2 regions of the Streptomyces sp. NPDC086023 genome follow, and region 2 is predicted to be linked to the other one. Evidence: riboswitches for the same ligand, from Rfam matches in the RefSeq annotation. Region 2 holds a riboswitch; the other holds the start of a gene.
The links. A riboswitch is a leader RNA that binds a small molecule or an ion and turns the genes downstream of it on or off. The one in region 2 is predicted to bind cyclic di-AMP.
Positions count from the first base shown of each region.

Region 1: another riboswitch for cyclic di-AMP. It lies ahead of ACIF6F_RS11585 (M23 family metallopeptidase); the one in region 2 lies ahead of ACIF6F_RS26340 (transglycosylase SLT domain-containing protein).

Region 1 is NZ_JBITRX010000004.1:459,949-474,797, reverse strand. It holds gene ACIF6F_RS11620 (TetR/AcrR family transcriptional regulator) at 1-471, shown strand, start outside; gene ACIF6F_RS11615 (sigma-70 family RNA polymerase sigma factor) at 795-2,780, shown strand; gene ACIF6F_RS11610 (asparagine synthase-related protein) at 3,729-5,873, opposite strand; gene ACIF6F_RS11605 (sporulation protein) at 6,441-8,138, shown strand; gene lhgO (L-2-hydroxyglutarate oxidase) at 8,183-9,379, shown strand; gene trmB (tRNA (guanosine(46)-N7)-methyltransferase TrmB) at 9,528-10,304, shown strand; gene ACIF6F_RS11590 (PrsW family intramembrane metalloprotease) at 10,348-11,418, shown strand; gene ACIF6F_RS11585 (M23 family metallopeptidase) at 11,327-12,331, opposite strand; cyclic di-AMP (ydaO/yuaA leader) riboswitch at 12,341-12,474, opposite strand; gene ACIF6F_RS11580 (PP2C family protein-serine/threonine phosphatase) at 12,751-13,962, opposite strand; tRNA gene ACIF6F_RS11575 (tRNA-Met) at 14,194-14,267, shown strand; gene ACIF6F_RS11570 (FBP domain-containing protein) at 14,351-14,839, opposite strand.
Region 2 is NZ_JBITRX010000014.1:182,034-196,882, forward strand. It holds gene ACIF6F_RS26305 (LuxR C-terminal-related transcriptional regulator) at 1-964, shown strand, start outside; gene ACIF6F_RS26310 (NAD(P)/FAD-dependent oxidoreductase) at 1,212-2,639, shown strand; gene ACIF6F_RS26315 (DUF4232 domain-containing protein) at 2,834-3,556, shown strand; gene ACIF6F_RS26320 (XdhC family protein) at 3,739-4,686, opposite strand; gene ACIF6F_RS26325 (potassium channel family protein) at 4,977-5,876, shown strand; gene ACIF6F_RS26330 (hypothetical protein) at 6,103-6,357, shown strand; gene ACIF6F_RS26335 (NADPH-dependent FMN reductase) at 6,375-7,037, opposite strand; cyclic di-AMP (ydaO/yuaA leader) riboswitch at 7,493-7,689, shown strand; gene ACIF6F_RS26340 (transglycosylase SLT domain-containing protein) at 7,694-8,473, shown strand; gene ACIF6F_RS26345 (cytochrome P450) at 8,741-9,961, shown strand; gene ACIF6F_RS26350 (hypothetical protein) at 10,031-10,276, opposite strand; gene ACIF6F_RS26355 (FAD-binding oxidoreductase) at 10,397-11,983, opposite strand; gene ACIF6F_RS26360 (APC family permease) at 12,345-13,742, shown strand; gene ACIF6F_RS26365 (class I SAM-dependent methyltransferase) at 13,869-14,486, shown strand; gene ACIF6F_RS26370 (squalene/phytoene synthase family protein) at 14,520-14,849, opposite strand, start outside.

The DNA of each region.
Region 1 (14,849 bases), on a different contig from region 2:
CTGGGGCAGGAGGAGGAGCCGTGGCAGGCGCTGTCGCGCTTCCTGCGGACCTCGGTCGCCTCGGGTGCCGGCCGGCTGCTGCCGCCGCAGGTGCTGCGGGTCCGCGTCGAGGACGGCGCGGGCGCGGAGGCCGGTGAGGGCGCGGACGAGGCGCGCGTGCCGCAGCAGCGCGGTGCGCTGGACGGCGTCGGCGGGGGTGCCGCTTCCGCCGAGGCGCGGGTCGTCGCGCCGCGAGGTGCCTCCGACGACGTGGCGGACGACGCGGGTGCGGGTGCGCTGCTGGAGGTCGTCGGGCGGCTGGTCGACCGGGCGCGGGCCGCGGGCGAACTGCGGACCGACGTCACGGTGGCGGACGTACTGCTGGTGATCGCCACGGCGGCGCCGGCGCTGCCCGACCCGGCACAGCAGGCCGCGGCTTCCGCGCGGCTGCTGGACATCCTGCTGGAGGGGCTGCGCTCGCGCTCGGCGTGAGGCGGGCGGGGCGTGAGGCGGGCGGAGCCTGAGGCGGGCCAGCCTGAGGCGGGCGGGGGCCGGACCTCGTTCCGGCTCTGCTCGGGATCCCTGGCGGCTCCCGGCGTGAGCTCTTCCGGCTCCCGTGCGACACGGGTCGGCCCGGGCGGGTGACGGGCCGGCCGTAGAACGCGTACCCACTCGAACGAGTGACGACCGGTGCGGCGTTCCGCCGAAGTGTGCCCGGACGGGTGGATGGCGGGCAACGCGCTCCTGAGCCGGGCCCCCGTGTGACACGCTGGCTCGGTGTACGGGTCGGAATGTGTCGTTCGGGGGCTTCCGCGATGAGTGTTGACGGTCGGGACGAGTCACTCGGCGGCGGCAGCGAGGTGGGCGCCGAGGAGCTGCCCGCCCGCCAGGTTCCCGCTCAGCGCGGCGGCGGCAGCGGCGCCACGGCCGTGGAACTCCCGCCGTCCGACGGCGACTTGATCGCGCGGATGCGCGGCGGCGACGACGGTGCGTACGAGGAGCTGTTCCGCCGGCACGCGGACGGCGTGCGCCGGTATGCGCGCACCTGCTGCCGGGACGCGCACACGGCCGACGACCTGACGGCCGAGGTGTTCGCGCGCACGCTGCAGGCGGTGCGCGGCGGGGCCGGACCGGACCAGGCCGTACGGGCCTACCTGCTGACCACCGTGCGGCGGGTGGCGGCCGGATGGGCGAAGAGCGCCAGACGCGAGCAGCTGGTCGAGGACTTCGCGCTGTTCGCCGAACAGGCCGCGCAGGGCGCGCCGGGCACCGCGGGGCCGGGCGGCACGCTGGACCTGGGTGCCGACGTGCGCGCGATGCACGACGCGGAGCAGTCCCTCGCCATGCGGGCCTTCCGGAGCCTGCCGGAGCGGTGGCAGGCGGTGCTGTGGCACACCACCGTGGAGGAGGCCTCCCCCAGCGCGGTCGCGCCGCTGTTCGGGCTGACGCCCAACGCCACGGCCGTGCTGGCGAGCCGCGCGCGGGAGGGCCTCAAGCAGGCGTACCTCCAGGCCCATGTGAGCGCCGCGCTGACCGAGGGCGGCGACTGCGCGAGGTACGCCGACCGGCTCGGGGCGTACGCCCGCGGGGGGCTGCGGATGCGGGCGGAGCGGGGCCTGCGCAAGCACCTGGAGGAGTGCGCGCGGTGCCGGCTGGCCGCCGGTGAGCTGAAGGACGTCAACGCCGGCATCCCGGCGCTGCTGCCGGTCGCGGTCATCGGGTGGTTCGCCGCCGGGTACGCGGTCAAGGCGGCCGGTGTGGTCGCGGGCGGCGCGGTGGGGGCCGCCGGCGCGGGTGCTGCCGCGGCTGCCACGGGAGGCTCGGCGGCGGGGGGCGCGGGTGCTGCGGGGGCTTCCGGCGTCGCGGGGGCTTCGGGTGGGGCCGGTGCGGCTGGTGGGGCTGGTGCTGCCGGTGGTGGTGCGGGGGCGGGTGGGTCCGGCGTGGGTGCCGGGGTCGCCTCCGAGGGGCTCGGGCTGCCGGCCAAGGCCGCGATCGCCGCGGGGCTCGCCGTCGCCACCGCCGCGGGGGTGGTGTTCGCCTTCGCCGGGGACGACGCGGAGCCCCAGGCCGAGGCGAAGCCTGCGCCCCGCGCGGCCGCGCCGGTGGTGCCGGACGAGCCGGAACCGCCGGCCGCCGCGCCCTCGCCGGAGTTGTCCGCCTCGCCGCCGCGGATGCGGGTGGTGGTGCCGGCGGCCTCGCCGAAGCCGCCGGTGTCCCCCAGACCCTCGGCGCCTGCCGCCGCTCCCTCCCGGGCACCCTCGCCGAAGCCGTCCGCGAAGCCCTCGCCGAAGCCCTCTGCCAAACCCTCGCCGAAACCCTCGCCGAAGCCGTCGCCCCGGCCTTCGTCGGAGCCGCCGGAGGCCGCGCCGCGTGCGTACGAGCTGGTGTCCCTGCGGCAGTCGGTCTTCGGGGACCATTCCGGTCCCGAGCTGCGGACCGCGCGGAGCAGCTGGGTCTGGCAGCGGTGGGGCCTCTCGGTCGGGGGCCGGGACTACGCCCACGGCATCACCGTCCACTCGAAGTCGGCGGTGACCGTCGATCTGAACCGGCCCTGTACGTCCTTCTCCGCGCGGGTCGGGGTGGACGACATGTCGATGGGGCTGGGGACGCTGCGGTTCTCGGTCTGGGCGGACGGTACGCGTCTGTGGCGCTCCCCCGCGATGGCCGTCGGCGACGCGGCGGTGCCGGTCGAAGTCCCGCTCCGGGGCCGCGAGTCGCTCCGCCTGGTGGTGGAGCGCGAGGAATGGCGCGGCCGCCTGATGCTGGCGGACTGGGCGGGGGCCACGATCACCTGCCGCTAGCCGCCGGCGGTAACGGGATACGCCCCCGCCACCGCCCTGCCGGGCGCGGGTCCCCTGCCGGGGGCGGGGCCCCTGCCGGGCGCGGGGCCTGTGCCGGGGAAGGGTCCCGTGCCGGAGCGGTTGGTTGCCGGGTACGGCGCCGTCGTGGTGCGGGCCGATCCGGGTGCGGTTCGTGCCGGGGCGGCGGCAGCAGGGTCCTCGTGCGGGTTCGTGGTGGTGCGGGCGGTTGCCGCTGCGCGGAGCCGATTCCCCACCCCGCCCCTTCCCGAAACCGGAGCTCCGCCCCGGACCCCGTTCAGCCCCCGAACGCCGGGCAGGCTGGAGGCCTGGGGTGAGCCCCCTGGCCCCTGCAGCCCTGGCCGACGGGGGTGCTGGGGGCGAACCACCTGCCTCCTCCAGCCCCCAGGCGACCGAGGCGCGTGGGGCGAGCCACTTGCCCCCTCCAGCCCCTGGCCGACCGAGGCACGTGGGGCCTGCCCTCTTCAGCCCCTGGCCGACCGAGGCACGTGGGGACAGCACCCTGAAGGCCCGGGCCGACTGGGGCTCCTCCCCAGCCCCGTGCCTCAAACGCCGGCGAGGCTGGGATGCCCTACGCGCCCGCAGCCGTTCCTCAAGGACCGCCGAGCTGGGATGCCGCACGCACGTCGCGGGCACATTCAGCCCCTCCGGCGCCTGAGGCGCAGGGTCCCGGGGGCGGACCCCCGAAACGGGTCCGGGCGGAGCCCTGGGGGGGCACCTCCCCAGCGGTAGCTGCCCGTCCAGGGCGACGGCCAGGGCAGGGGCCACCGCCAGGGCAGGGCCTGCGGCCAGTAGCCGCCACCACCACCGGGGCCCTCCGTGGCAGCCGCCACCGCCAGTGCAGGCCCACCCCCGGTGCAGCCGCCACCGCCAATGCAGGACCACCCCCAACGCAGCCGCCACCGACGGCAGGGGGCGCGGGTGGGGGCGTTACAGGGGGCGGGGGATGCCCGCGCGGTCCGGGAGGGCCGGGCGGGTCGGGACGCCCGTCGGGACCGCCCGGCGGCGCGGGGTCGACGTGCCCGTCCAGCACGTGCCCCGCCGCGCCAGGAGGCGACGGAGCCACAGCTCCGTCGAGACCAGGTCCGCCAGCCCGTCCAGCGGCACCGGCGCCCCGTCCGCCGCCTCCACCAGCGCCCGCTGGACCACCCGCGCCTCCACCAGCCCCGCGTCCGCCAGCAGGGGTGCCGAGAAGAGGTCCAGCAGCTCGTCCAGGGCCCAGCGCAGACCGGCCCGCGCCGCCGGGTTGTCGCCGGCCACCGCGCCCCAGCCGGGCGGCAGTTCCCGTACGCCCGTGCCCGCCAGCACCGCCCGCAGGATCGAGGCCCGGGCACCCGGCTGGACCCGCAGCGCCTCGGGCAGGGCGCGGGCGGCCCGTACCACCTGGTTGTCCAGGAACGGGGCGTGCAGCCGCTGGCTGCGCACCTCCACCGCCTGCTCGAAGACCCGGTGGTCGGCCGCGTGCCGGGCCAGCGCCGCCCGTGCCCTCGCCTCCCCCGGGCGCAGTGACAGCGGCGGGCGGCCGGCCGCGGCCTCCAGCCGGATCGACACCTCCGCCAGCGCCTCGCCGGTCAGCCAGCGCGCCGCCGGCCCCGGCCGGGACCAGGTCAGCGCGGCCAGCGAGGAGGCGACCACGCCGCCCGGGTCGTCGAAGCTGTGCCCGCGCAGCCGGGAGGCGGCGTCGCGGATCCCGGACATGTAGGTCGTACGGGAGAGCCGCCGGGCCGCGAGGTAGACCGTCAGCGGCACCGCGAGGGACTGGCGCTCCGTGCGGGCCAGCGCGGCCACCGGCCTGACCAGGTGCCGCCGCTGCCGGTCCAGCAGCAGGTCCGCCAGCCGGGCCGGGTGGGCGTCGAGGACCTGCCGGGCGCCGTGGCCGACGAGGTGGTCCGCGCTGCCGGCGGTGAGCCGGCGGCGGTGGCGGGCGGCGCTGACCAGGGAGGGCCCGGGCTCGTCGGTGAGGGGGCCGTCCAGCTCCGCGTACGGGAGGGCCTCCTCGGCCGCCGCGACCACGACGTGGTGCAGCCGCGGGTTGGTGGCGATGGCGCGGGCCCGCTCCAGCTCGGCCTCGCGGCCCTGGGGCGTGGCCAGGTCGTTGAAGGTGACGGCCAGCAGCCGCTCGCCCGCGCCCGCGCCGTGGCCGAGCACGGTGCCGGGCACCCCGGGCAGGCCGGCGGCCAGCAGCGCGAGGGTCGCGGAGGCGCTGCCGCCGGAGAGGTCGGCGCCGATGCCGGGCGCGGGGGCGCCGCGGGCCGCCCGCCGCTCGGCCGGTCCCATGCCGGGGACGGGCCCCGGATCGTACGGAAGGGTGTCCGGAGCGTGCCTCGGGGCGGTGAGCCTGGCGCGCACGGCTTCGACGAGCGCCTCCCGTACGCCCTCGACCGCCCGGTCCGGGTCGGCCTGGGGCGCGGCGACGGCGAGGGAGGCGACCGGCTCGTACCCCGTGATCTCCCGCGAGCCCTCCCGCAGGATCAGCGCGTGGCCGGGCGGGATCCGCCGCACACCGACGTACGGGGTCCCGTCGCCCAGCGCCTCGGGGCTGTCGGGGCAGGCCAGCAGGGCCGCCAGGTGCCCGATGTCGAGCTGGGCCTCGATGAGGTCGGCCAGCGGGAGGGCGGCGGTGGCGAAGGCGGTGCCGTTGGCCCAGGGCGTGTAGAAGACGGGCCGCGCCCCGGCGAGGTCGCCGACCACGGTGATCCGGCGGCCGGCCTGGACGACGGCGGTGTAGCTGCCGGGCCAGGCCGTCAGGTGGCGGAGGGCGCCGCCGCGGGCGGCGTACAGGCCACGGCGCAGCTCCTCGTCGGTGGCTCCGCAGCAGCCGAGGACGGCGAGGCGGGTGAAGGGGTCGGCCGGGTCGGCGACGACGGTGCGGATCTCGTCCGGGCGCCAGTCGCCCACCGCCCAGAGGGGGTCGGGGTCGCCCCACAGGAGCTGGGCGCCGACGGGGTGGAGGGTGCGGGCGGCGTCCTCGGGGGCGTCATCGGAGTCGGCCAGGCCGCCGCGCACGGTGTCGGCCAGGCGTCCGGCCGTGCCGAAGCTTGCGGCGATACTGCTCCAGCCCACCAACCACCGCATCGACCCGCCTCCACAGACTGTGGACAAGTTCGGGTCCATGCTGCCACGAGAAGGGCGCGCGAGAGGTGCCATGGGGGGCGCACATGCAAACGAACACGCCCCGGTCATGCGGTATTTGGCGTTCCGCTCCAACCGTTCCATAGGTCGGATTCAGCCATTCTTTTCCGCGCCGTTTCCGTGCCGGACGGTACGGGCGGTGCCCGCGTGACGGCGGGGCGCGGCCCGGGAGGCGCGGTCCGCCTCCCGGACCGGTCCGCCACCCGCGGGGATTGAGGCGGCGGTGTCCCCCGGCCCACCGGTTCCACGCAGCGGGCCGACCCACGCACCCCACATGGAAACGTCCGGCCGGGAGCCGGGGCAGAGCGCACGCACGGGCGCACGGCCACACGGGCGGAGCACGGGACACCGGAGCGCGGGACGGACGCGCCCCGGCCAACGCCGAAGGTACGGACAACAATCCCGCCATGTGGAACTCGGGCCCTTAACGCTTGGGATGCGGCGAACTACGCTGGGTTTACGAATGCCGGGTGCCTATGCCCCGGCGGCCGTCTGCGTGAGGGGTGGCGCATGTCCAGGGAGCTCCGCGAGCCGAACGAGAAGCTCGGCACCGTCCTCGCCCTCGCGGGTATCAGCAACGCCGGACTGGCGCGACGGGTCAACGACCTGGGCGCGCAGCGCGGCCTGACGCTTCGTTACGACAAGACCTCGGTGGCCCGGTGGGTCTCCAAGGGCATGGTGCCGCAGGGCGCCGCGCCCCACCTGATCGCGGCCGCGATCGGCGCGAAGCTGGGCCGGCCGGTGCCGCTGCACGAGATCGGGCTGGCGGACGCGGACCCGGCGCCCGAGGTCGGCCTGGCCTTCCCGCGGGACGTGGCGGCCGCGGTGCGGTCGGCCACGGACCTGTACCGGCTGGACCTGGCGGGCCGCCGGGGCGGTGGCGGGATCTGGCAGTCGCTGGCGGGGTCGTTCGCCGTGTCGGCGTACGCGATGCCCGCCTCGCGGTGGCTGATAACGCCCGCGGACAGCTCGGTGGCCCGGGAGGCGCCGGGGGCGGCCGGGAGCGCAGCAGGGGGCACGGGCACCGCCGTGGCGCCCGGGGCGGTGCACTCGGGCCCGGCGGGGCAGGGCACGGGGTCGGCGGGCGCAGGGGCCGCCGCATCCGGCGTCACCGCCGCCGGGATCTCCGCCGCCGGGATCACCGTTCCGTCCCTTGCCGGCCCGGGACCCTCCGCAGGCTCCCCGGCGGCAGCGGGCGCGCCGGCGCGGGGCGACCGTACCGAGGGGCGTCCCGAGCGGACCGCGCCCACCGGGCCGGCACCCGCCGGACCCCCGCTCGACGCCTCGCCGCAGCGCGTCGGGCACAGCGACGTGGCCAAGCTCCGCGAGGCCGCCGAGGACGCCCGGCGCTGGGACTCGAAGTACGGCGGGGGCGACTGGCGCTCCTCGATGGTGCCCGAGTGCCTGCGCGTCGACGCGGCGCCGCTGCTGCTCGGCTCGTACTCCGACGAGGTGGGCCGCGCGCTGTTCGGCGCGACCGCCGAACTGACCCGGCTGGCCGGGTGGATGGCCTTCGACACCGGTCAGCAGGAGGCCGCGCAGCGGTACTACATCCAGGCGCTGCGGCTCGCCAGGGCGGCGGCCGACGTCCCCCTGGGCGGGTACGTGCTGGCCTCGATGTCCCTCCAGGCCACCTACCGCGACTTCGCCGACGAGGGCGTGGACCTCGCCCAGGCGGCCATCGAGCGCAACCGCGGCCTGGCGACCTCCCGCACGATGAGCTTCTTCCGGCTCGTCGAGGCGCGGGCCCACGCCAAGGCCGGCGACTCGGCTGCCGCGGGCGCCGCGCTGCGGGCCGCCGAGGGCTGGCTGGAGCGGGCGCGGGAGGGTGACCCCGACCCGTCCTGGCTGGGTTTCTACTCGTACGACCGGTTCGCGGCGGATGCGGCGGAATGCTACCGCGACCTCAAACTGCCGCGTCAGGTCCGCCGGTTCACCGAGCAGGCCCTGTCCCGGCCCACCGAGGAGTACGTCCGCTCGCACGGCTTACGCCTGGTCGTGAGCGCCGTCGCCGAGCTGGAGTCCGGCAACCTGGACGCGGCCTGCGCCCAGGGCACCCGGGCCGTGGAGGTCGCCGGGCGCATCTCCTCGGCCCGCACCACGGAGTACGTGCGCGACCTGCTGCACCGGCTGGAGCCGTACGGCGACGAGCCGCGCGTGGCGGAGCTCAGGGAGCGGGCGCGACCGCTGCTGGTGGCGCCCGTGTGACCCGGATGTCAGTCGGGGGGTGCAGTATCGGGGTGGGAGGTGGCATGGAGCGCGTGCACTGCGATGTGGTGGTGGTCGGCGGTGGGATCGTCGGGCTGTCGACCGCGTACGCCCTGTCGCGGCTCGCGCCGGGGACGCGGGTCGTGGTGCTGGAGAAGGAGGCGGGCCCGGCCCGTCACCAGACCGGCCGCAACAGCGGGGTGATCCACAGCGGGATCTACTACCGCCCCGGGTCCCTCAAGGCGCGGTTCGCGGTGCAGGGCGCCTCGGAGATGGTCAAGTTCTGTGCGGAGCACGACATCCCGCACGAGGTGACCGGCAAGCTGATCGTCGCGACCGACCGTTCGGAGCTGCCGCGGCTGCACGCCCTGGTGCAGCGGGGCCGGGAGAACGCGATCCCGGTCAGGGAGCTGGGCCCCGCACAGATCGCGGACCACGAGCCCGAGGTGCGCGGCCTGGCCGCGATCCACGTCGGCACCACGGGGATCTGCGACTACGGCGCCGTGGCGGAGCGGCTCGCGCAGGCCTCGGGGGCGGAGATCCGGTACGGCTCGGCCGTGGACCTCATCGGGCGCCGCGCGTCGGGCGTGGCGGTGCGGACGGCCGACGGCACGGTGGTGCGGGCGAAGGCCCTGGTGAACTGCGCGGGCCTCCAGTGCGACCGGGTGGCGCGGCTGGCCGGCGACGACCCGGCGGTGCGGATCATCCCGTTCCGGGGGGAGTACTACGACCTGACGCGTCCCTCGCTGGTGCGGGGACTGGTCTATCCGGTGCCGGACCCGGCCTTCCCGTTCCTCGGGGTGCACCTGACGCGGGGCATCGGGGGCGGCGTCCACGTCGGGCCGAACGCGGTGCCGGCACTGGCCCGCGAGGGGTACTCGTGGGGCGCGGTGCGCCCGCGGGACATGGCGTCCACGGCGGCCTGGCCCGGGATGTGGCGGGTGGCGGCGCGCCACTGGCGGTACGGCGCGGGGGAGATCCACCGCTCCCTGTCGAAGGGCGCGTTCACGCAGGCGGTCCGGCGGCTGCTGCCGGCGGTCACGGAGGACGACCTCACCCCGGCCGCGGCGGGGGTGAGGGCCCAGGCGGTGCTGCGGGACGGGACGCTGGTCGACGACTTCCTGATCCGCGAGGCGCCGCGTACGGTCCACGTGCTCAACGCCCCCTCGCCGGCCGCGACGGCCTCCCTGCCCATCGGACGGGAGGTGGCCCGCAGGGCACTGGCGGCGCTGGCACCGTAGCCGGGACGCCGGGACCCCGGGCGCGCAGACCGCGCGACCGGACACCGGACCTGGCGACGGCCGGGCACCCGCAGCCGGACGCCCGGCCGGGGGCGGCTCCCGCTGCCGGGATGCCGGGCGGGCCGGCCGCCGTAGAATTGGCGGCACTGTGTCTGAGTCCCTGAACCCCCAGCCCAAGCCCCCTCCGGTGTGGCGCCACCAGCCCCGCTTCCCGGACGGCCCCGCCCCCGACCCGGCGGGCTCGCACCACGAGCGGCGCATCCGCAGCTTCCAGCCGCGCCGGAGCAGGGTGACCACGAGCCAGGAGGACGCGCTCCGCCGCCTCTGGGGCACCTGGGGCCTCGACATCGACGGCCGCGAGGTCCTCGACCTCGACAAGATGTTCGACGGCCTGCCGGTGGTCCTGGAGATCGGCTTCGGCATGGGCGAGGCGACCGCGCAGATGGGCGCCGACGACCCCGGCACCGGCATCCTCGCCGTCGACGTGCACACCCCCGGCCAGGGCAACCTCCTCGGCCTCGCCGAGCGCAACGGCCTCACCAACATCCGGGTCGCCAACGGCGACGCGATCATCCTGCTCCGCGAGATGCTGGCCCCCGCGGCCCTCGCCGGGATGCGCGTGTACTTCCCGGACCCGTGGCCCAAGAAGCGCCACCACAAGCGCCGGCTGATCCAGCCCGAGTTCCTGACGCTCGCCGCCACCCGCCTCGCGCCGGGCGCGATCCTGCACTGCGCCACGGACTGGGAGGAGTACGCCGAGCAGATGCTCGAAGTGCTCAGCGCGCACCCGGACTTCGAGAACACCCAGCCGGACGGCGGCTACGCGCCGCGCCCGGAGTTCCGGCCGCTCACCCGCTTCGAGGGACAGGGCCTGGACAAGGGCCACGTCGTACACGACCTGTTGTTCCGGCGCACCGAGAACTGAAAACCAGCCCTCCGGTACACGTCCGGATCGCTACTGTCGTGGCGTGTTCCGGGTCCTGTCTCGCGCGTCCATCGGGCTGCTCGCGGTCGCCGGAGTGCTGATCCTCGCCCTCGTACGGGAGCAGACCGGCACCCAGGGCTTCCTCGTCGGCCTCGGCCTCGCCGTCCTGCCGGTGCCACCGCTGATGGCGGTGTTCCACTGGCTGGACCGGACGAAGCCGGGGCCGTGGCCCCAGCACCTGTTCGTCTTCGCCTGGGGGGCGTGCGCCGCGGCGCTCATCGCCATAGTGGCCAACAGCTTCGCGACCCGGTGGATAGCGGCGGCGACCCTGGACCCGCGCGACGCCGACCAGCTCGGCTCGATCGCCATCGCCCCGGTGGTGGAGGAGTGCGCCAAGGCCGCCGCGCTGCTGCTGGTCTTCCTCTTCCGCGGTCGGCGGTTCACCGGGATCACGGACGCGATCGTGGTGGCCGGGTTCACCGCCACGGGCTTCGCCTTCACCGAGAACATCCTCTACCTCGGCAACGCCTTCGGTGAGGACCTCGGCAGCGGCACCTCGCTGCTGGACTCCGTGACGGCCGCGACCTTCTTCGTTCGGGTGGTGATGTCCCCGTTCGCGCACCCGCTGTTCACCGTGTGGACCGGGCTCGGCTTCTGCTGGGCGGCCTTCGCGGCCGGGCGGTGGCGGCGCACCGGGCTGCCCCTGGCCGGGCTGGCGCTGGCGATGGCGACGCACGCGCTGTGGAACAGCTCGTCGGAGTTCGGCGAGTACGGGTTCTACGTGGTGTACGCGACCGTCATGGTGCCGGTCTTCGGGGTGCTGGCCTGGCTCGGGGTACGGGCCCGCGGGCGCCGGGAGCCGCTCTTCGTACCGGCGATGCGGGACGCGGCGTACGCGGGGAGTGCGGCGGGCCCGTACGCCGCGGCAGCGGTGGACCCGTACGCGGGAGCCGCGGCCCCCCACCCGCCGGGAGCGGTGGACCCGTACCCGCCGGGAGCGGTGGACCCGTACCCCGGCGTCGTCAGACCGTCAGACCCTTGCCCCGCAGCCATGCCAGCGGGTCGACCGTCGCTCCGCCGGTCCGCACTTCCAGGTGCAGATGGGCGCCCGTGACGTTGCCGGTGGCGCCGACGCGGCCGATGGTCTCGCCGGTGGTGACGGTGCCCGAGGTGACGGACATCGAGGACAGGTGGCAGTACCAGACCTCCGTGCCGTCCTCCAGCTGGAGGACGATGCGGTAGCCGTACGCGCCGGACCAGCCCGCCGAGATGATCTTGCCGCCGTGCACGGCCTTGACCGGGGTGCCCGTCGGCGCGGCGAAGTCCAGGCCGGTGTGCTGGCCGGAGGACCACATCGAGCCGGAGTCGCCGTAGTGGGAGGTCAGGGTGTACGAGGAGGTGGGCAGCGCGTACTGGCCGGCCAGCTTGGCCAGGCGCTCCGCCTCGGCCTTGGCCTCCGCGGCCTCCTTCGCCGCGGCCTCGGCGGCCTTGCGCGCTTCGGCGGCCTTCTTGTCCGCGGCCTCCCGCTCGGCCTTCGCCTTCGCGGCGGCGGCCTGCTCGGCGGCGCGCTGGGCCGCCGCCTTCTCCTGGGCGACGGCCGCGTCGGCCTGGGACTCGGCCTGCTGGAGGATCCGGTTGCGCAGGGCCTCGCCGGCGTCGGTGCCGGCCTCGGCCTGCTCGGGGGTGACGCCCGCGTTGGTGAGCGCCTCGATGGGGGTGCTCTCCTGCGCCGCGTCCGCCTCGTCGTCGGGGAGCAGCGAGGGTATGGATATCGCGACCGGGGGCTTGTCCTGGGCGGTGGCCATGCCGGTGGCGCCGACGGCGGCGATGATGCCGACGCCGAGGACCGTGGAGCTGCGGGCGAGTCCGCCGCGCTGCTTGGCGACGCGGTGGCGGCCGCCGGCGGGACGGGCGGAGTCCTCGGTGGGGTTCCACTCGCCCCATGCCCCGGCACCGGTTCCGCCCGGGTAGGGCGAGTCCGTCTCGATGGACCCGGGGGCTTCGGGGGCAGGCCTGCTGGACGCCACGGGGGCGCTCCTTTCCTTCCTTCTGGCCTACCGGGTTAGCTGACGGGTTCGGAGCAGGAAGGTCTCCTACGGGTCAGAACGACCCGATTCACCCCAAGTTGGTGGTTCCCCGGTTCCCTCACGGGATTCGGCGCGCACGCGCACGGTGCCGTCACTTGCGACGGCTGGGACAGCCGCGCTGCGTTATCGAACGGTAATAGACAACAGGGAGTGATTCCAAGCTCCCTTACTTGATCCTTCACATCAACCGGCCATTCCGTGACCGACGTTGGCCAGAACAAATGCCTCATGGGGCAGCAGAAAGGGATGAGCCGCCTGCGCGGGCACCGTCACTCCGGCCACTTCCGCACCCTGACGATCCGTCAACCGACCGGCTCCCCAACCCGCTTCGCTCACGCTGCGTGGCCGACCGGACGCGCTCAGCGGCGCCGTACCGCAGTGACGGACCTCCGGCGGGCCGTCTGACCCGGCGTCGGGCGGACGACCGCGAGCAGCGCCATGTCGTCGGTGGCCCCGCCGCCGGTGTGCCGCCGCACATCGGCGATCAGGCCGGACAGCAGCTCCTCCGGCCCGGGGAAGATCCGCCCGCGCAGCCGCTCGGCCGGCTCGTAGAAGGCGCCCGCGGCGTCCCGGGCCTCGGAGAGCCCGTCGGTGTAGAGCAGCAGCGTCGACCCGGCGGGGAAGGGCCACGCGTCCGCCCGGTACCGCCCGTCCCCCAGCTCGCCCATGCCCAGCGGCAGGGCGGCCTCCGTGGGGGCCAGCACCTCCGGCTTCCCGTCGGCGCGCAGCAGCAGCGGTGCGGGGTGGCCCCGGTTGACCACGCGGAGCGTGCCGCCGTCCGGGCTGACCTCGGCCAGGACGCAGGTGGTGAACCCCTCGACGGAGTCGAGGCTGTCGCGCCGGGTGCCCTCCCGGGCCAGGGCGCGCTCCACCCGCCGGGTGACGCCCTCCAGGGTGGGTTCGAGCTCGGCCGCCTCGCGGAAGGCGCCGAGCACCACCGCCACCGCCTCGACCGCCCCGAGCCCCTTGCCGCGCACGTCCCCCACCGCGAGGCGGACGCCGTACGGGGTGTCCTGGACGGCGTACAGGTCCCCGCCGATGAACGCGTCGGCGTCGGCGGCCTCGTAGCGGGCGGAGACGTGCAGCCCGCCGACGCGTCCGGCGGGGGTGGGCAGCACCGCGCGCTGGGCGACCTCGGCGACGCCGCGCGCGGAGGCGAGCTGTTCGCCGCTGCGCCGGACCACGCGGTTGATCAGCAGGGCCAGGACGGCGACGGTGAAGACGGTCACCAGCTCGGTGACCGCCTCGACCCGGCCGGAGCTGCCGTTGCGGAGTTGGAGCACGAGCACCGCCAGGGCGGCGCTCGCACCGGTGAGCAGGGTGGTGGTGAAGGCGAAGAGGGGGGCCGCGATCAGGGGCGCGGCGGTGAAGAAGGGCGCCCCGGTGAAGCCGGGCGGGGTCAGGACGTCGAAGACCAGCCCCAGGACGATCAGGAGCACGGGGAGCACACTCAGGAAGATCCGCGCGAACCGTCTGCCGTTGCCGTTGCCGTTGCCGTTGCCCTCACCGATCCGGCCCCGGGCCCTGCCGGCTCCCCGGGCCGCCCGGAAGGATCCTCCTCGCTGCCCCAGCCCCACCACGTCTCTCCCTGACCGGTCCGCTCGCGCCCGCGCCACGGGCCGCTGCCGCCCCGCCTCCCAAGGCTGCGGGCGGGGCGGCCGTACGGCGACCGGGCAGGGCCGAACGGGTGTCGCGCCCCGCTCGTGACCCGGTCCGCGGCCGGGTCACGAGCCCCTCGGGAACCCGCCGGGAAACAAATGGCGTCGAGCACCCCCCGAAATGGCGTAAGCTGTAATCACCGACGCGGGGTGGAGCAGCTCGGTAGCTCGCTGGGCTCATAACCCAGAGGTCGCAGGTTCAAATCCTGTCCCCGCTACTCAGTACGAGGCCCGGATCCTTCTGGATCCGGGCCTTCGTCGTTCCGTGGGTGCCCACCCGCCGCCCCCGCTCCCTCCTCGTTCAGAGCTTGGCGAGGAAGGCGTCCAGGTTCCCCTTCATCCGCTCGACCTGCTGCTCCACGGTGAGCGTCTCCTCGAAGCGGCCGCCGGGCTCGGGCTGCTTCCTGCCCCGCACGTAGAGGGAGCAGTCGAGGTCCGTGCAGATGTAGACGCCGACGGAGTTGCCCTCGCGGCCCTCGCGCCCGGACTTGCGGGCGGTCATCAGGGAGACGCCGGAGCCGGGATGGGTGGTCAGGCAGAAGGTGCACATGCTGCGGTGCAGGAACCCGCGCTTCACGGAGGGGAAGCGCAGCGTGATGCCGACCAGCCGGCCGGCCCGCTCGGTGACGAGGTAGCTGCGGTCGGGTGCGGAGAGGTCGCGCCAGCCGAGGAAGTCGAGGTCGTCCCAGGGGCGTTCGGCCAGGTCGCGGGGCATGGGCAGGCGTTGGGCCTCGCCCTTGGAGCAGTTGATGAACGAGCCTCGGATGTCGGATTCGGTGAGCGCCTTCATGTCCCGCACG
Region 2 (14,849 bases):
CGACCAGCCCTCCGGCCCGCACCTGGTGATCGTCGACGACCTCCGCGGGGCACCCGACCGCACCCCGCACCGGACCCGCGCCACCGGCCCCCGGGAACGCTCCGGCGCAGGCCGGGCCGTCTGGCTGATCGCCCACCGGCCCGGCGAGGCACCGCCGCTCACCGGGCCGCTGCTCGCCGACCCGGCCGCGCGGACCGAACGGCTGGTCCTCGGCCCCCTGGGACCCGCCGCCACCGCCGACCTCGCGCACGACCTGCTGGGCGCCCCGCCCGACCCGGCCCTGCGGCGGCTCATCGGGGACGCCGCGGGCCACCCGCGGCTGCTGATCGAACTGCTCACCGGCCTCCAGGAGGAGGGCGGCGTCCGGCTGTCCGGCGGCGAGGCGGAGCTGCTGGCCGAGGGCCTGCCGGCCCGCCTGTCCACGCGCGTACGGACCACCCTGGAGCGGTACTCGGTCGCCTGCCGCCAGCTGCTGCGTGTCGCGGCGGTCCTCGGCGACGAGGTGGTCTACGAGGAACTCGCCCTGATGCTGCGCACCTCCGTGTCCGCGCTGCTGCCCACCCTGGAAGAGGTCTGCGCCACCGGGGTGGTCCGCAACGAGGACACCCGCGCCGTCTTCCAGGGCCCGCTGCTGCGCCGGCTGATCGCCGAATCGGTGCCCGCCTCGGTACGGCTGGCCCTGGAGCAGGAGGCCGCCGCGCTGCGCTCGGTGCGCCGCGGGCAGCGCCGCGGCGTGCCGGTGCAGCCGGGCCCGCTCACGGCGGACTGCCCGGCGCGCGGCGGCCGGCTGAGCGAGCAGCAGCACGCCCTGGTGGCGCTGGTGGCGGAGGGCCTGACGAACCAGCAGATCGCCCGCCGTCTGGCGCTGTCCCCGCACACCGTCAATTACCACCTCCGCAAGCTCTTCAAGATCTACGGGGTGAGCTCGCGGATCGACCTGCTCCAGGCCGCCCGCTGCAACTGACCCGCCGGCATCGCGCCCACGAGATCCGACGTCCCCGCCCGGACCCCGCAGCACCGGCGCCCACACCCTCGTCCGGCCCTCACGGCCCCCGCCCCCGGTCCCCCCGGCCGCCACGTCCCCCCGGCCGCCACGTCCCCGCCCGGCCCCCACGTCCCCGTCCTGGCGCCCCCAGTGCCCGACCCCACACCCCTGTGCCAGGGCCCCCAGCGCCCGCGCCCGACCCCCCTGCCTCTGGAGACCCCGCACCGTGACCGAACTGCGCCTGCCCCCGACCTGGCCCCACCTCGACACCCCGCCCCCCGCCCGCCGCACGCCCTGGCTGCGCGACGCCCTGGCCGCCGAGCCCGAGGACGGCCGCACCCCGCCCCTGGCCGGGGAGCTGCGCGCCGACGTGTGCGTGGTGGGCGGCGGCTTCACCGGCCTCTGGACCGCCTTGGAGATCCTGCGCCGCGCCCCCGGCACCGACATCGTGCTGATCGAGGCCGACGTGTGCGGCGGCGGCGCCAGCGGCGCCAACGCCGGCTACCTGATGCCCATGTGGGCCCGGTTCAGCAGCCTCGTCGCCATCGGGGGCCCGGAGGAGGCCCGCCGCATCGGCGAGGCCTCCGCCGCGGCCGTCGACGAGATCCTCGACTTCGCCTACGCCCACGCCATCGACATCGAGCACCGCCGCGGCCCCTGGATGTGGGCCGCCTCCTCGCCCGCCCAGCGGGGCGCCTGGCAGCAGACCCTCGACGACCTGCACCGCGCCGGCATCGAGCCCCTGCGGCAGATCACCGCCGCCGAGGCCCGCGCGGCCGTCGGCACCCGGGCCCACCACGGCGCCGTGCTCGACCCCGGCTGCGCCACCCTCCAGCCCGCCAAGCTGACCCGGGGCCTGCGCCGCGCCGCCCTCGACGTCGGCGTCCGCATCCACGAGCGCACCCCGCTGACCGCGCTGCGGGCCGCGGAGGGCCGTACCGTGCGCGCCCACACCCCGTACGGCAGCGTGCACGCGGACCGGGTGGTGCTCGCGATCAACGCCTGGGCCGGGCAGCTGGAGGACCTCGGCCGGCGCATGGTCACCGTGGCCAGCGACACCCTGCTCACCCAACCGGTGCCGGCGGAGCTCAAGGCCCTGGGCTGGGACGGCGAGACCTCCGTCTGCGACTCCCGGCGCCGGCTGAACTACTACCGCACCACCCCCGACGGCCGGCTCCTCTTCGGCAAGGGCGGCTCCGGCGTCGCCTTCGGCGGCCTCGGCCCCAGCACCCTCTGGGGCGACGCGCTGCGCCCGGCCGAACTCCGCGCCCACCTCGGCCGCCTCTTCCCCGGACTCGCCTCGGCGCCGGTCGACATGAGCTGGACCGCGCCCGTGGAGTACTCGGTGACCTCGCTGCCCTTCGCGGGCTGGCTGAAGTCCGTGCCGGGGGTCTGCTACGCCACCGGGTACTCGGGCGACGGCGTCGGCCCGTCCCGGCTGATGGCCCGGGTGCTGGCCTCCTTCGTGCTGGGCACGGACGACGAGTGGTCGCGGTCCGCCTTCACCCGCCCGCCGGCCGGCTGGTTCCCGCCGGAACCCCTCCGCTACCCGGGCTCCCGCCTGGTCCTCCCCGCACTCCGCGCGGTGGAGGCCCGCGAGGACCGCGGCGGCCGCGTTCCGCCCGCCGTCAAGCGCCTGCTGTCGGTGTTCTGAGTCATCGTCAGGTGACGTGCGGCGGGCGGCGATCGGGCGGGGGAAGCGGCCCGCGGCCGGAAGCGGAACGCGGGCTGCTCTATGCGCGCTCCGTAACGGTCGGGGGCGGAGGGGCGTACGCAGCGTGGCGCGGAGCATAACCACCTGGTCAGCCGCACGAAGCGGAGCACCTGAAGCCATCACGGGGGACCATCATGCGCAGCACCCGGAAGGGCGGGAGGAACCTCGCCCTCGGAGCCGTGGCCGCCGCCGCGCTCTTTTCCACCACCGCCTGCACGGACGGCGCGAAGGACGACGCGCGCCCCGGCACCCGGCCCGCGACCCAGAGCCCGACCGCACCCGCGGGCGCCGGGGGCCGGACCTCCGCGCCGCCCGCCGACCCCGGGGGCCCGGGCCCCTCCGCGTCCGGCGGGCCGGGGCGCCCCACCACCCCGGCAGGCTCTCCCCGGCCCGGCGGCAGCGGCGGGCCCGGCGGGGGCAAGGACGGCACCGCCGCCTGCACCTCCGCGAACATCTCCGTCGCCACCACGTTCTACCGGCAGGACTCGGGCCGGCACGTGCTGCTCACCGCCACCAACACCGGGAAGACGCCCTGCACGCTCTACCGCTACCCGTTCGTGCGGTTCGGCGACGGTGCCCAGGACCCGATCGGTCCGCTGGAGTCGGACTGGCACGCGGTGGCCACGATCCGTCCCGGCGGCAAGGCCTACGCGGGCATGCGGCTGTTCCGCGCCGGTGAGCAGGTCGACCTGAAGAAGAAGATGACCGTCGGCTTCGTGGACCGGGACGGCGAGGTCGGCACACCGCTGAACGTGCCGCTGCCCGAGCCTACGTTCGTGGACGTGGGCCCGACGCCGGGCGTCACCTACTGGAACACGAGCGAGGCCGTGGTGAGCAGGTACATGTTCGCCACCTGACGGCCGCCGGCGGCCGAACGGCGGGCCTGCAGGCCGTGCGGGCCGGCTCCCGGGCCGGCCCGCACGCGCGGAGCCGGCCCGCACGCGCAGAGCCGGCCCGCACGCGCAGGGCCGGCCCGCTCGCAAGGTGCCGGACCGTCTCTCTCGGACCGGACCCGACGGCAGGAGCCGAGGAAGACGGTCTACCGCGCCGACGGCGCCGTCAGGGTGCTGAGGATCTCCGCACAGATCGCGAGGGCCGTCTCGGCGGGGGTACGGGCGCCCAGGTCGAGGCCGATCGGGCCGTGGACGCGCGAGAGTTCGGCCTCGCCGGTGCCGCCGGCCAGCAGCTCCTCGCGGCGCCGGGCCTGCGTACGGCGGGAGCCGAGGGCACCCACGTACGGGATGCCGATCCGCAGCGCGTGCGCGAGGGTCGGCACGTCGAAGGACGGGTCGTGGCTGAGCATCGCCAGGCAGGCGGAGCCGCGCCGGTCCGTCAGCAGCTTCTCCGCCTCGGGGCCGCTCTCCGTGGTGGTCCACTCCCAGCCCAGCAGCCCGGCCTGACGGCCGATCAACTCCGCCAGCTCGCCGCCACCGCCGATCACCAGGTACGGATCGGCGGGGAAGACCTCGATCAGTACCAGCCCCTCGTCGTCGTACCGTGCCTCGTGCCCGGCGCGGTGCCGGGCCAGCAGCTCCCGCGCGTCCCGCCCGGCCTCCGTGCCGTCCTCGTCGCCCGCACGCACGACGGTGCTCGCGACCCGCGTGCCGTCCTCGGCCAGCCGGGTCACCAGCGCCGCGCTCTCGCCCAGCGCCAGGGACTCCCACCACTCGTCCGGCACCGACGCCAGCGGCTGGACCAGGATCTCCGCCTGGCCGCCGCAGGTCAGCCCCGCTCCGGTGGCCTCGGAGCCGTGCACCGACACCCGGCACACCCGGGCCCCGCCCTCCCCGATCGCGGCGGCCTCCGCGACGAGCTGCTCGTCGAACACCCCGCGGTACAGGCTTCCCGCACACGCTCCGCGCGGATCGACGAGCAGCGCACCCGCGGGGTCCCGGGGACCGAAGCCCTGCTCGGCCACCGGCCGCGCCAGGAACGCCCCCCGGCCCTCGGCCACCCACTGCCGCGCCGTCTCCACCAGCTCGCGCATCACACGCCGCCCTTCTCGACTCCGCCCGGTCTTCCCAGGCAGCCCCCAACGTATGCCCGCTCCGGGCCGTGGGACCCCGTCCGCGCCGAGTTTCGGGCGGACCACCAACCCACCCGCTTGGACGATCACCCCAACCCTGCCGGCGCCCGTCCTCGTGAATGCCGCCGTGCCCCGCGCGGCGCCGACCCCTCGCCGGCCCCGGTACGACGACGATGCCCGGAGGCGGGGCGCCGCGGAACCCGGGACACCGGGGGCGGGCGGCCGGCGCGGGCTACGGAAGGACACACCCGATGGACTGGGTCGTCACGGCGGTGGGCGCGGTGCTCGTGGCGGCCATCCTGCGCGATGTCTTCCACACCCTCTGGCACCCCACCCGGCACGGCGGACTCAGCAGGCTGGTGATGACCGCGTTCTGGCGGTTCAACCGGACCCTCCACCTCCGCCGCAGGACGGCTGCGGGACTGGCCGGCCCGCTCGGCATGGTCAGCGTCGTCGCGCTCTGGGCCGCGGTCATCGGGGTGGGCTGGGCGCTGATCTACTGGCCGCACATGCCGGACGCCTTCTCGTACAGCTCCGACCTCGCACCGGCCGAGCACGCCGGACCGCTCGACGCGCTGTACGTCTCCCTGGTCACCGTCGCCACCCTGGGCCTGGGTGACATCGCCCCCATCGACGGCTGGCTGCGCGTCCTGGCGCCCGTCGAGGCCCTGGTCGGCTTCGCGCTGCTCACCGCGACCGTCTCCTGGGTGCTCGGCATCTACCCGGCCCTGGCCCGGCGGCGCGCGCTGGCGATGCGGCTGTCGCACCTGGCGCGCACCCGGCCCACGGGCGAGGGGTTCGACTCGCCGTCCGGCGCGGCGCTGCTGGACGGCCTGGCCGCCGGGTTCTGCGTGACCTGCGTGGACTTCCTCCAGTACGCCGAGTCGTACTACTTCTCCGACGGCGCCCCGCACACCACACTGGCCCGCCAGGTCCCGTACGCCGCCCGGCTGGCCGCGGCCGCCGAACGTGCCCGGGACCCGGACGTGCGGATGGCCGGCAGAGCGCTGAGGGCGGCCCTGGACGACCTCGCGGCCGTGCTGGACGAGCAGTTCCTGCGGACCGGCGGGCCGCCCGACCGGGTCTTCGCGGCCTTCGCCGAGGACCACGGCCGCCGCGGGGGCCGCCGGTCCGCCCCGGAGACGTTCTAGTGCTGTGACCGCAAAGGTTCACCGTGTCGCGACGCCCGGCACGGCACCTCGCGCGTTGTCGGACCACGCAGGTACGTCCAGTACGAGCCGTGGCCCTCCGCCTTGCGATGCACCGCACCGGACGCCGCGACCCGGCAGACCTTTCCGGCCACAGCACTAGGCAACGGTTCCATACCGGTGGGCGGGGGCGCCGTTTCCCCTTCCGCCGGGCCCGGTTGAGAAGGGCGTGAAGACGACATCGACACCCGGGCCGCTCGCCGCGCTCCAGGGTGCCTACTGGCTCGACTCCCCGTCCGCGCACCAGGGCGAGGACTGCGGGCGGTGTGCCGCCCTGCGCACGGACGCCCCGGCTCCCGTGCCGCCCGCCGCCGAACCGCCGTGTCTGCGCGCCCCGTTGGTGCTGCGCGCGGCGATGACGGTGCTGGCCGCCGCCTCGATCGTGACCGCGTTGCTGCTGACCGGCCTCGACGTGGTGCCCTGAGGGCGGGGCCGCGCCGGTCAGTCCTCGGAGCGTTCGGTGACGGGGGCGTCGGTGCGGTCGCCGAGGAACTCGTACCAGCGGCGCTGGAGGCACACGTACCGGGTGTCGGCCTCCACGAGCCGGAGGAAGGCGCCGACGGTGTCGGCCAGCCGGCCCTGGAGGGCGCCGTCGGCGAGGTCGCCGGTGCCGGTGAAGCCCTCGTGCGCCTTGGCCAGGCTGAACATGTCCGGGTAGACGCGGCAGCCCAGGTGCTCCAGGGGGACGCGCAGGGCCCAGAGGCCGCGGTTGCCGCCGACCATGGACGGCGAGGCGGAGACGAGCAGCGCGTGCTTGTCCTTGAAGGGCTGCGGCCGGACCCGGGACACCCAGTCGACGGCGTTCTTCAGCACCCCGGGCACGGAGGCGTTGTACTCGGGCGAGGAGATCACGAAGGCGTCGCAGGAGGCGATCCGCTCCCGCAGGGCCAGCGCGCCCTCCGGCAGCCCCGTCTCGGCCTCGATGTCGCCGTCGTAGACCGGCATCGGGAAGTCGGCCAGCCGGGCCAGGTCGACGGCCGCACCCGCCTCGGCGGCCAGCCGGGCCACCAGGGCGGCCAGCCGTGTGTTGAGCGACCCGGCACGCAGCGACGCGCCGAAGACCAGCAGACGCACCGGCTGGCGCCCCTCGTCGGGGACCGGCATGCGGGCCGCTTCGGGGACCGCCGCGGGTCCGGGGTCAACAGTCATGGTCCGCTGCCTCCAGTGCGGGGGGTGTGACCACGAGCCCAGCACAGCGGGAGAGCGGCGGACGGGTGCCGGGGCCGTGCCGTGGGGGAAGTCACCCGGGCGGCGGCGGCCTCTCCGACCACCCTCACCAGAACGGACTAAAACGGACAAAAATGAGCGCTTGCGGCGCATCCTGTTTTTCCATGCCGCGCCGGTATTTCGCACCCCTTGTGATGGCCGGTGATATGTGTCACGCGCGGCTTTCGCGCGACGGGTCGCGACGGCCCCGAAAGTGGTGCCGCGACTGGAAAGTTGGGGTGTGCCGAAAAATCGATCTTGTCCTTTTCCGGCCCGAATTCCCCCGCTCGCTTTCCTTTAGCGAATTCGGGGCTTGTTCCGTCCCGCGGCTCTCGCCTACGGTCACGCTCATTCCGGGTGGAACGCCGAATCCTGCCGCCGCCCGGACCGCACCGTCCCCATTCAATTCACGTACGGCAGGAGCGGGGGAACCAGGTAGGCCGCCGTTCCGCGATCTTTCGCGGAACGGCTAGGGGTGAAGTCACCGCGTGTGGCCGGTCAACTCCAGTCCGAACCCGACAGCTCACCTCGCAGGCGACGGAGAGGAATGCGCCATGCCCGGAAAAGGCAAGCACCGCCGCCCCAAGAACACCCGTCTGACCCGCGGTTTCGTCGCCGTCGGCACGGGTGGAGCCGCCCTGGCCCTGCCCGTGCTGGGCGCCGCCACGGCCAGTGCCGCGGCGCCCGCCGCAGCCGGGACCGTCGCCCCGCAGGCCGTCGCCGCCGCCCCGGCCGCGGCGCAGAAGGCCGCCGTGACCTATTCCGTCAAGGCCGGCGATTCCCTCGTGAAGATCGCCGAAAAGCATTCCCTCGCCGGCGGCTGGAAGAAGCTCTACCAGGACAACAAGACGATCATCGGTGACGATCCGTCACTCATTCGTCCGGGCCTGAAGCTTTCTGTCGGAGCGGCCGCCAAGAAGGCCGCGCCGGCCAGGAAGGCCGCCCCCGCGCGGGCCGACCGTTCCGCCCGTACCACCACCCTCAAGGCCGTGGCCCCCAAGGCGAAGACCTACGCGAACAACCTCGACGGGTGGATCCGCGAATCCCTCGACGTCATGGCCAAGCACGGTATCCCCGGTACCTACAACGGCATCTACCGCAACGTCATGCGGGAGTCCTCGGGCAACCCGCTCGCCATCAACAACTGGGACTCCAACGCCGCCGCGGGCATCCCCTCCAAGGGCCTGCTCCAGGTGATCGACCCGACGTTCCGCGCCTACCACGTGCCCGGTACCTCGACGGACTCGTACGACCCGGTCGCGAACATCACCGCCGCGTGCAACTACGCCGCCGCGCGCTACGGCTCCATCGACAACGTCTTCGGCGCCTACTGATCCCTCTCGGGTGTGCGACACCGGGACCGGCGGCCACGGCCGCCGGTCCCGGCCGCGTTCGCGGGCGGGATTGCGGGTGCGATTGCGGGGGAGTGCCCCGACACGCGCCGCGTCAGGTGCGTGTGTACCTGACGGACGGCGGGCGGCAGCGTTGAGCGCGTGGCCCGGGCTGCCGAAGCTGGCCGGAAGTGGCCCCCGGCCCCGGCGTCGCACCCCGCTCCGCCGTGGCCCGGGGCGTGATGTCGCGCCGACCGGATGAGGAACCACGTGATCGACCTCGATGGACAAGTCGCCCTGACCACGGAGCTCTTCGGTGACCCCGAGGCCCTGTTCGGCACGCTCGGCGGGCGCGGCCCGGTCCACCGCGTCGCCCTGCCGGACGGCATGCCCGCCTGGCTGGTGACCGGCCACCGGGAGGTGCGGGAGGCCCTCTCGGACCCCCGCCTCGTCCGCGGGGCGCACGCCGCCGCCCCCGAACTCAGGCAGTACCTCGGCATGTACAGCGACGAGTTCGTGCTCACCCAGCACATGATGCTGAGCGACCCGCCGGACCACACCCGGATGCGCAAGGTGGTCGCCAAGGCCTTCACCCCCCGCCGGGTCGAACTGCTGCGCCCCCGCGTCCAGGAGATCACCGACGGGCTGCTCGACGCCGTCCTGCCCGCAGGCCGGGCCGACCTCGTCGAGGCCCTGGCGCTCCCGCTGCCGATCGCGGTGATCTGCGAGATGCTCGGCGTCCCGTTCGGCGACCGGGACGAGTTCGGCCGCCACGCCGAGGTGATCACCGGCATGAACGCCTCCTCGGGGCCCGGTGAACTCGCCGCCGCGGGGCAGTGGTTCAACGCGTACCTCAGCGAGCTGATCGCCCGCCGCCGCACCGAGCCCGGCGACGACATGATCTCCGGGATGCTGGAGGCCCAGCGGCACGGCGACACGCTCTCCGACCTGGAGATGCGCTCCAACGTGTTCATCCTGCTGGTCGGCGGCTTCGAGACCTCCGTGAACCTCATCGCCAACGGCGTCCTGGCCCTGCTCCGCCACCCCGAGGCCCTGGAGCGGCTCCGCTCGGACGAGAGCCTGCTGCCCGGCGCCGTCGAGGAGCTGATGCGCTTCGACAGCCCGGTCTCCACGGTCACCTACCGCTTCGCCACCGAACCGCTCACCATCGGAGGGGCCGACATCCGGCCCGGCGACCACGTCGCGGTCTCCATCGCGGCCGCCAACCACGACCCGGCCAAGTTCACCGATCCGGGCAGGCTGGACATCACCCGCCGGACCAACGGCCACCTCGCCTTCAGCCACGGCATCCACTTCTGCCTCGGCGCCCCGCTGGCCCGGCTGGAGGGCGAGATCGCGCTCCGCGAGGTGCTGCGCCGGCTGCCCGGCCTCGGCCTCGCGGAACCGGCCGAATCCCTCACCTGGAAGCAGAACTTCATCGTGCACCGCCTGGACCGGCTCCCGGTCACCTTCACCCCCGGGCCCGCGTAGGCCCCGGCCCGCACAGGCCCGGGCCGGCACCACCGCGGCCGCGAGGCCGCTCCCGGAGCCGGGCCCCGCTCAGAACCCCGGGAGCGGCTCCGGGGCCGGCTCCGCGGAGGCGTCGGTGCCCGGCAGCGGCAACTGGTGCAGCAGCCGGTCCGCTTCCACCGCGCGCAGCGAGGCACTGCAGCTCACCAGCGCGCCCGTGGCGTCGCGCTGCATTCCGGGGTGGTCGTGGCGGGCGGCCTTCCACTGCCCGACGCCGACCGGCATCGCGGCGACGTTCCGCCCGCAGGCGGGACACTGGACACGCGGCATCTTCATCCCCTCAGGATGGCGCATCCCGCCGACACCACGGCCGGCCGCCCTCCCGCCCTCCCCGCCTCCCCGCCTCCCGGCCGCCCCCGCCGGCGCCGGCCGTCCGGCCCGGGAGGTGGCGGCCCGTCAGACCGCGTGCGGAAAGCGGAACAGCCGGTCCGGGTCGTAGCGCCGCCTGACCTCCTCCAGGCGGGGCAGTGCCGGCCCGTAGTAGGCCCCGCGCCAGTCCGGCAGCCACGGGTCGGCGTAGTTCTGGTACGCCCGCCCGCTCGCCCAGGGCCGCAGCCGCGACCACAGCTCCCGCAGCCACCCCTCGTGCCGGGCGACCTCGGCGGGCGTGGCACTGCCGGGCCACAGGGCCAGGTACTGGGCCAGCAGCTCCTCGCCCCGGTGCACGAAGGCGGTGTCGCCGACGGCCACCCGGTTCAGGGCCCCGCCGCACACCCCGTCCAGCTGGACGACGCCCCGCCCGCCCGGCGGCACCGCCGCCGGGTAGCCGGCTACCGCGTCGAGCAGCACGTCCACCGCGGCCTCCGACAGCCCGCCCGCGCGCCAGAAGTCCGAGCGCGCCGCGTACGTCTCGCGCTCCAGGCTCCCGCGCGGATCCTGGCCCGGCAGCCCGCCGGGCAGGTGGCACTGCGGCACCGTGCGTTCCCCGCACCCCGCCATGACGCGCATCGTCTCCTCGTACCCCCGCACCACGAAGTGGCGGTCGCGCGGCTCCGATCCGGCGAGCGCCTCCAGCCGGTCCAGCAGGCGCTCCGTCTCGCCCGCGCCGTCCAGGCACACCACGCGCACGGCCGGCCCCGGCGTGCTCCCGTCCGGCCCGGCCCCGTACAGCTCCACCTGGCTCCAGTACGGGTCCGGCAGCTCCGCCAGCCACCGCCGCCAGCCCAGCACCAGCGCCTTCGCGTCCCGCCACGCCCAGTTCAGCTCCGCGAAGGCGCAGTCGGCCATCGCGTGGGTGCGGAAGCGGAACTCGGTGACCACGCCGAAGTTCCCGCCGCCCCCGCCGCGCAGGGCCCAGAACAGGTCCGGCTCGTGGCCGGCGTCCACGTCCCGCACCACCCCGTCGGGGGTGACGATCCGGGCTCCGGTGAGCCGGTCGCAGGTCGCCCCGTACGCCCGGCCGGACACGCCCAGCCCGCCGCCCAGCGTGAGCCCGGCGATCCCGACGGACGGGCACAGCCCGGTGGGCAGCGCCGCCCCGACCGCCCCCAGCCGGGCGTGTACGTCGGCCAGCCGGGCTCCGGCACCGATCCGGGCGCTGCCGGCGCCCGGCGTGACCCGCGCCAGCGCTCCCACGTCGAGCACCAGGCCGGGGCCGGTCGACCAGCCCGGGTAGCTGTGCCCGCCGCTCCGGGGCACGACGGGCAGGCCCTGGCGGCGCGCGAAGTCCAGGCACGCCGCCACGTCGGCCTCGTGCGCCGGGTAGGCGACGGCGGAGGGGGCGGTCCCGTCGTGCCGCGGCTGGTACAGGCGCTTCGCGGCGGGGTAGTCCGGGTCCCCGGGCAGCACCAGCCGCCCGTCGAGCCCCCGGGCCAGCGCGGCGAGGTCGGCGTCCCGGCGCCCGGCGCCCCCGGCCCTCCCGCGGCCGCCGGGCCCCTGAGCCGGGCCGCCGGGCTTCCGGTGCCCGGCCGCCTCCGCCCGGCCCGGCACGGCGAAGGAGGCGAACAGGGACGCGGCCAGCAGCCGCCGCCGGTGAAGGGTCATACCGCCCACTACGCCGCGTACCGGCCCCCGGCCCGCCGCGGCACGCCGCCGCCCCGCCGATCTCCGCCCGGCCGGCCCCGGCAGTCCGGGGCCTACCGCCGGTAAAGGCCGGGGAAATTCCTGTCGGCCGCCCTGCGCTTCCCGCACCCGGAGTTTTCGTTGCCTTGACGCGTCCTTGACGCGGATCCATGCGTCCGGACCCACCCCGCACAACGGAATCCGCATCCCTGCGGCCATTGACCGGTGCCCACCCGGAGGCTTCCATTCCTCCCCGGGAGCACCGGCACCCCCATCACCAGCCGCCCCGGAGGCGATACCGCTCCCGCCCCAGAGACACCGCAAGCCGATCGGAACCCGCCTGATGACCGACACCCTCAGCGCCCCGCACGCGCTGGCCCCCGCCACCGGCCCCACCCCGCAGAAGCTCAAGCGTTCCATCGGCGTCGTGGGCGGCACGCTGCTCACGCTCTCGTGCGTGACGCCCGCCTCGACCCTCTTCGTCGTCGTCCCGGACCTGTTCTCCGGCCTGGGCACCTTCACGGCCCTCACCATCGCCATCGGCTCGCTGCTCTGTATCGGCGTGGCGTTCTGCTACTCAGAGCTGGGCACCCTGATCCCCAGCGCGGGCGGCGAGTACGCCATGGTGTCGACCCTCGCCGGCCGCCTCGCGGGCTGGCTGGTCTTCGTGCTCTCGCTGCTCGTGGTGATGATCGTGCCGCCCGTGATCGCGATGGGCACCGCCGACTACCTCGCCCCGGTCGTGCACGTCCCCGCCGCGCTCGCCGGCGCCGGCGTCATGCTGCTCGCCACCCTCGCGGGCCTGCTCGACCTGCGCGCCAACGCCTGGATCACCGGCGTCTTCCTGGTGCTGGAGGTGGTGGCCGCCGCCGTGGTCGCCGTACTCGGCTTCGCACACTCCGAGCGCGGCACGGACGCCCTCACGCACGGCCAGGTGGCCGCCGAAGGCGGCGGCCACTCCGCCGTCACCGCGGGACTCGTGATCTCCGGCCTGGCCATCGCCCTGTTCATCACCCAGGGCTTCTCCACCGCCGTCTACCTCTCCGAGGAGCTGGAGAACCCCCGCCGCAACGTGGCACGCACCGTGCTCGCCACCCTCGCCATCTCCACCGCCGTGATCCTGGTCCCGGTCATCGCGATCACCGTCGGCGCCCCCGACCTGGAGACCCTGACCAGCGGCGACATCAGCGGCATGGTCACCGCCTGGTCCAACTCCGCGGTCGGCACCTTCGTCAGCCTCTGCGTGGCCCTGGCCATCGTCAACGCGGGCATCGTGATGGTCATCCAGAACTCCCGCGTGCTCTTCGCCTCCGCCCGCGACAAGGCCTGGCCCGACCCGGTGAACAACGCCCTCTCCCGTCTCGGCCGGTTCGGCTCCCCGTGGGTCGCCACCCTCGTCGTCGGCGTCCCCGGCGCGGCCCTCTGCTTCGTCAACCTCGACACCCTCTACGGCGTGACCGGCGTCTCCGTCACCGGCATGTACCTCCTGGTCGCGGTCGCCGCCCTGTTCAGCCGCCGGGGCGCGCACGGCGGGACCCGCGCCTGGCGGATGCCGCTCTGGCCCGCCGTGCCCGCGGTGCTCATCGCCGTCCTCGGCTACGTCCTCGTCCAGCAGGACACCGCGTACCTGCTCTGGACCGGCGGCATCACCGCCGCGGCCACCCTCTACTGGGCGCTCTACCTCCGCCCGCGCCAGGACTCGCGCTGGCTGGTCAGCCTCCCGGAGGACGCCGGTCACTGACCGGGACGGGAGCGTCCGTACGACGGGGCCGGGGGCGGCCGGGACGACGCCCCCGGCCCCCGCGCGTGCCCCATCCCCCGGTGCCATGCTGGGAGGAGACAGAGGCCGGGGGACCGGGAGGCCGCGATGGGCTGGTACGGCGACCACGTGGTGCCGCGGATCATCGACGCCGCCTGCGGCGCGAAGACCGCACCCCCGCTGCGCCGCCGGGTCTGCGCGGGCCTGGCCGGCGAGGTCGTGGAGATCGGCTTCGGCTCGGGCCACAACGTGCCCTTCTACCCGTCCGAGGTCACCTCGGTCGACGCCGTCGAGCCCTCCGACACCGGCTGGCGGCTGGCCGCCGACCGGATCAGGGCCTCGTCCGTGCCGGTCCGCCGCGGCGGCCGGGACGCGCAGTACCTGCCGTACGAGGACGACCGCTTCGACGCCGCGCTGTCCACCTGGACCCTGTGCACCGTGCCGGACCCCGGTGCCGCGCTGGCCGAGCTGCGGCGGGTGCTGCGGCCCGGCGCGAGCCTCCACTTCGTCGAGCACGGACTGGCTCCCGACGAGGACGTGCGCCGCTGGCAGCGCCGCCTCGAACCGCTCAACAAGCGGCTCCTGGGCGGCTGCCACCTCACCCGCCGGACCGTGCCGCTCCTCACCGCCGCCGGCTTCACCATCCGCGAGGTGGACTTCTTCTACGAGGAGGCCGCACCCAGGTTCCTGGCCGCGGACGCCCTGGGTGTCGCGCTGTCCCCCTGACGCGATCGTCCCCGCGCGGGCCCCCGCCCGGGTTCAGGACGTACGCCGCGCCCGCAGCAGGATGCGCAGCGGGGCCACCACCCCGTACCCGACGTCGCGGCGCAGCGCGCCCGGCCCCGCCTGCTCCACGGCCGCGAGCTGGTGGGCCATCAGCTCCCGCATCGCGCGCCCCACCCGGCGCAGCCCCGGGACGGCCAGGTCCACGACGTCCGCCGAGGCGGCCAGCGCGGTCCTGGCCCGCGCGCACTCGTCCGCCAGCAGCGCCCGTACCGCGGGACCGTCCGCGCCACGGGCCAGCGCGGCCCGGTCCAGGCCGTGTGCCGCGACCCGGTCCGCCGGCAGGCAGAGCCGGCCCTCCGCCAG